One region of the Burkholderia cepacia complex sp. TUM26381 genome, then DNA from elsewhere that is predicted to be linked to it. Evidence: riboswitches for the same ligand, from Rfam matches in the RefSeq annotation. Region 1 holds a riboswitch; the other holds the start of a gene.

Region 1 (2,446 bases):
GCGCCCGAAACCCTACCCCGACGTGTACCTGCATGCGGCCCGGACGCTCGGCGTGGCGCCGGCGCGCTGCATCGTCGTCGAGGACAGCGTATCGGGGTTGAATGCCGCGCGCGCGGCCGGGATGAAGACGATCGCGTTCGTCGGCGCGAGCCACATCCCCGACAACTACGCGGACGCGCTGCGTGCGATGGGCATCACGCGGATCATGCGCAAGATGGACGAATTGCCGTCGCTCGTCGAAGCCGGCATGCGCGGCGAATTCGGCGACGTGCAGTCCTGATTGCCAGTCAGGCCGGATCGGGTCGATCCGGCCCGCCACGGGTGCGCGAACGCACCCGCCTTCCCTTCACTCAGGCCGGTTCGCAGCAGCGCTCGCGCGCGGCCGCCAGCGCCTCGCGAAACTCGACGAGTTCCGCGATCGTCAGCATCGGCAACCCGTGCCGTTGCGCGAAAAGCTCGACCTCGTCGCCGCGCGTCATCGTGCCATCCGGATTCATCAGCTCGCACAGCACGCCGGCCGGCTTCAGGCCCGCGAGGATCGACAGGTCGACCGTGCCTTCGGTGTGACCGCGGCGCGCGAGCACGCCACCGGGTTGCGCACGCAACGGAAATACGTGGCCGGGCCGCACGATGTCGTGCGGCTTTGCGCCTTCCGCGATCGCCGCGCGGATCGTCGTCACGCGATCGGCCGCCGACACACCGGTATGCACGCCTTCGCGCGCTTCGATCGACACCGTGAACGCGGTGCCGTTGCGGCTCTCGTTGGTCTGCACCATCGGCGGCAGTTCGAGCGCGCGCACCGTGTCGTCGGTCAGGCACAGGCACACGATGCCGCTGCACTCGCGGATCAGCAGCGCCATCGTCTCGGGCGTGATGCGCTCGGCGGCGACGATCAGGTCGGCTTCGTTCTCGCGGTCGTGGTCATCCTGCAGCACGACCGCACGGCCTGCGCGCATCGCATCGAGCGCAGCGGCGATGCGCGGCGGCACCGGTTCGGAATCCAGCAACGGGAGATCGGCAAAGGCGTCGGCGGGTGCCGACGATACGGACATCAAGGACATGTGAAACGCTCCTCGCAAATACGATTTGGGCGAAAAACGTTTCAGGGCATTGCAAACAGACAGAACGACAACCCGCTTCGCATGCGTCGCGAAGCGGCCCTGACGGACATGACTATCTGCACATCTTCTCTCATCCGGACTATGACCGTCGGCTCTGGCATTCGACCAGATCTGCTGACCCCGCGCGGATGCGCGGGCGCTCGCGGGCTCGCCGGCTTACGCCAGCCTACCGCCGGTGGGGAATTTCGCCCCGCCCTGAAGACGCACTGATTGCCGGACGGGGGTTCCCCGTCACCGGCGGGCCAAGCATACCGCAGCCGCGCGCGAAGCGCAGCGAACCACACCTAAAACCTTACTGACGACTCCGTCTAACGGCATCGTCCGAACGGCCGATCACCTGGCCGCGCTCCCGCGCAACAGCGGCAAAGCGGCCGTTCCGTACTCGTACTGCCCGCCCGGTCAGTGGGCCGCGTGCGCCGCGTCGGGCACGAGCCAGCGCGGCGGCACCTCGGGGCTCACCGTCACGCGGAACGCGCGCGCTTCGCTGTCGCCCGGGTTGCGCAGGCTGTACGGCTGGTCGGCATCGAACACGATCGCGTCGCCGGTCGCGAGCAACTGGCGACGGTCGTGCACGCTGACTTCGAGCGTGCCTTCGCTGACGACGAGGTTGACCGTCGTGCCGGGCGCGCGGCGCGCGCCGGGCTCCGTATGCAGCGGCGCGATCCGCAGCTCGTGGAATTCGGCCGCGGCCGGCTCGCCTTCCGGATACAGCGCGCGTGCCGAGAAACGGCCGTTCGAACTGACGACGCGCGAGGCGCGTTCGGCCGCCAGATGCTCGAAGCCGTTCACCGCATGGCGGCGCAGGAACGCAGCGACCGACACCTTCAATGCCGCTGCGATCTTGCAGAGCACCTTGATCGACGGCACGCTGCGCGCCGATTCGATCTGCGCGAGCATCGCGCGCGACACGCCGGACAGCCGCGCGAGCGCATCGAGCGACAGCTGCCGCTCGGCGCGCAAGCGCGCGAGGTTCACGCCGACGACCTGCTCGAGGAGGTCGAGCGACGCGGACGCGCGCAGGTCGGCAGCATTGCCGGACTCGAAGGAAGACACGTCGCGCACGAGCGCCAGGGATGAAGACATAGCATTGCCTCCGGGCCGCTGCGCGGCCCTGCGTATGGGGTAAGCCGGGATCGGAATCGGGTTGCGCCAGCCTTGGCGCGTATCGAAACGCTATCACCCGGCCTTGCACGGGCAAACGAAGTTATCTTCACACCGTTATCAGCATCGCGGAGGAATGCGTTTCTCGCGAACCTTTTCCTGCCGCTATCGCGTCACCGCCTGCTCGCCGCGGCAACGCTCACTGCGCGGCCGGCGCCGCGCCG
Region 2 (2,446 bases), on a different replicon from region 1:
GCGCGGCCGGGCCGCGTACGATTTCGACGCGTTCGATCGACAGCGGATCCTGCGGCACCGCATGGTCGTACGACAGCGACGACGCGTCGTAGGCCGCGACGCCGTTCTGCAGCAGCCGGATCCGGTCGCCGTCCATTCCGCGGATGATCGGGCGGCCGACCATCGGTCCGTAGGTCGTGGTCGACACGCCGGGCAGCCCGTTGAGCGTTTCGCCGAGCGAATCGGCCTGGCGGCGCGTCAGCGCATCGCCGGAAAGCTGCACGGTCGGCGCGATCGGCTCGGTGTCGCCGAGCGGGTTCGCGGTCACGAAGATCGGCGCGAGCGGGGCGGCGGCCGGTGCCGGATTCGACGACGCGGGCGTATCGGTCTGCGCGTGGGCGACGGCGGCGAACAGCATCAGCGAAAGAGACGAGAGCGGGCGAAGCGGTAGACGAGGGAGGTCGCGCATGGTCGGTGAATCGGTTGGAATCGGATCGGATAACGAGCGATACGGGTCACCGCTAGATACGATATATTGTTGCGTCAATGACGCGCAGTGACCCGTTGGAACATGGCTCGGCGAGGCCCGGCCACCCACAGTGGAACAGCGTCGGGCGGACGAGCACCCGAAATGATATGTTATATCATTTCAAATTCCAAGCCGGATGGCAGGTTCCCGTCGGGTTTCTGTCGGATCGGTGAAAAGGGCGGCTGGAGCGGAGGGGCGATGGCGGGAAACGTGGGACGGGGTGCGCCGAGCGCATGAGGCGAGCGGCGATGTCCATGCGCCTGCACGTCGAGAGTGTGATAGATTTCCGGCGCGGCCAATGTGCCGCGAACGTTCTCAGGGCGGGGTGAAATTCCCCACCGGCGGTAATCGCGCGATTGCGCGTAGCCCGCGAGCGCTTGCCGGCACGCATGTGTCCGGCAAGGTCAGCAGACCCGGTTTGATTCCGGGGCCGACGGTTAAAGTCCGGATGAGAGAGAGCGGGGTTCGTTGCGTACGCAAGGTACGCGGCTTGTCCCTGTGCGCCCATTCAACTCACACAGGACCCATCGATGACCCAACTTGCTTCCCCCTCCCAAACTGCCGCGCCGCGTATCGCTTTTGTCCAGTCGTGCTGGCACAAGGAGATCGTCGACCAGTGCCGAAACGCGTTCGTCGACGGGCTCGCCAACGCGAACCTGAGCCAGGCGGATTGCGATTTCTTCGAAGTGGCAGGCGCTTTCGAAATTCCGCTGCATGCCAAATTGCTCGCGAAAACCGGCAAGTACGCGGCCATCGCGTGCGCCGGCCTGGTGGTCGACGGCGGCATCTATCGCCATGACTTCGTCGCGCAAGCGGTGATTTCCGGCCTCATGCAGGTGCAGCTCGAAACCGGCGTGGTGGTGCTGTCGGCGGTGCTGACGCCGCATCATTTCCACGGCGCCGAGCATGTCGCCTACTTCCACGAGCACTTCCTCGTGAAGGGCGCGGAACTCGCGCATGCCTGCGTCGATACGATCGGCAAGGTCGCGGCGCTGAAAGCGGAACCCGTGGTCGCTGCAATTCCGCAGGCTGCCTGACGCGTTGCGGTGTGCGTGCCGCCGCGTTGCTTGCGCGGCGGCACGCATGTCAACTTTCGCGGGGTGTCAGCGAAGGCGGCAACGACACGATGTTGCCGCCTTCGCTCAGCGCTCTGCCGGAAACCGCTCCTGCAACGCGTGCAGCCAGCGCGCGACGACATCGAGTTCGTCGTCGGAAAACCCGTCGCACAGCTTGCCGTTCAGTTCGCGCAGCAGCACGCGCGCTCGCTTGAGCGCCGCATGGCCTTCGTCGGTCAGGTACAGCCGCGTTGCGCGGCCGTCGTCGGAATCGGCATGACGCGTGATGAGGCCGGCTTTCGCCATCCGGTCGGCAAGGCCCGTCATCGCGGACGGCGCGAGCTGTAGCGCGGCGCCGACTTCGCCGATCAGCGCACCATCCTGCTTCGCGAGACAGAACAACGCGCCGGCCTGCGCGGCGCTCGCGCGCGTCTCGGTTTCGGCCTTGCGGTCGATCCAGCGCTGCACGCGCCGCTGGCCGATGTTCAACATGAAAAACAGTCGTCGGTCTTCGCTCAAGCTGGGTTCCCGGCTGCAATGGAAAGGGAGGGACGGCCCGCGGTGCGTGGCGTGTCGAGCGCCTGCGCGAGCCAGTCGGCGACGTCGGGCCACAGCACGGTGCCGGGCCGGCTGCGAAAGAAGCCCATGTGCCCGACCGGGCCGCTGCCCGCCGCGTGCGGATCGATCTGACGGCGTTCGACCTTCGCGCGGGTCAGATAGCTTACCAGCAGGCCGATCGCGGCCGGGTTGGCCCACGGATCGTCGTTGAAACCGAGTGCGAGGATGGGCAACCGTTGCTTCGAGAAACGTTCGGCCGCGCCGAGCGTCGGATCGTCGAAGAAATAGTGCGGCAGCGTCGTCCAGCGGCTCCATTCGCGGAACA

The links. A riboswitch is a leader RNA that binds a small molecule or an ion and turns the genes downstream of it on or off. The one in region 1 is predicted to bind FMN.
Region 2: it holds a riboswitch for FMN, as region 1 does, so the genes downstream of both, ACWMMN_RS23890 (6,7-dimethyl-8-ribityllumazine synthase) here and ribB (3,4-dihydroxy-2-butanone-4-phosphate synthase) in region 1, are expected to answer to the same signal.

Annotation. Positions count from the first base shown of each region.
Region 1 covers NZ_CM172006.1:3,039,158-3,041,603, forward strand. Annotated here, with positions in the region: gene ACWMMN_RS14285 (HAD family hydrolase) at 1-280, shown strand, start outside; gene ribB (3,4-dihydroxy-2-butanone-4-phosphate synthase) at 351-1,061, opposite strand; FMN riboswitch at 1,180-1,328, opposite strand; gene ACWMMN_RS14295 (helix-turn-helix domain-containing protein) at 1,521-2,204, opposite strand; gene ACWMMN_RS14300 (MFS transporter) at 2,422-2,446, opposite strand, start outside.
Region 2 covers NZ_CM172007.1:1,589,449-1,591,894, forward strand. Annotated here, with positions in the region: gene ACWMMN_RS23885 (TonB-dependent receptor) at 1-448, opposite strand, end outside; FMN riboswitch at 816-972, shown strand; gene ACWMMN_RS23890 (6,7-dimethyl-8-ribityllumazine synthase) at 1,039-1,545, shown strand; gene ACWMMN_RS23895 (MarR family winged helix-turn-helix transcriptional regulator) at 1,651-2,082, opposite strand; gene ACWMMN_RS23900 (alpha/beta hydrolase family protein) at 2,079-2,446, opposite strand, start outside.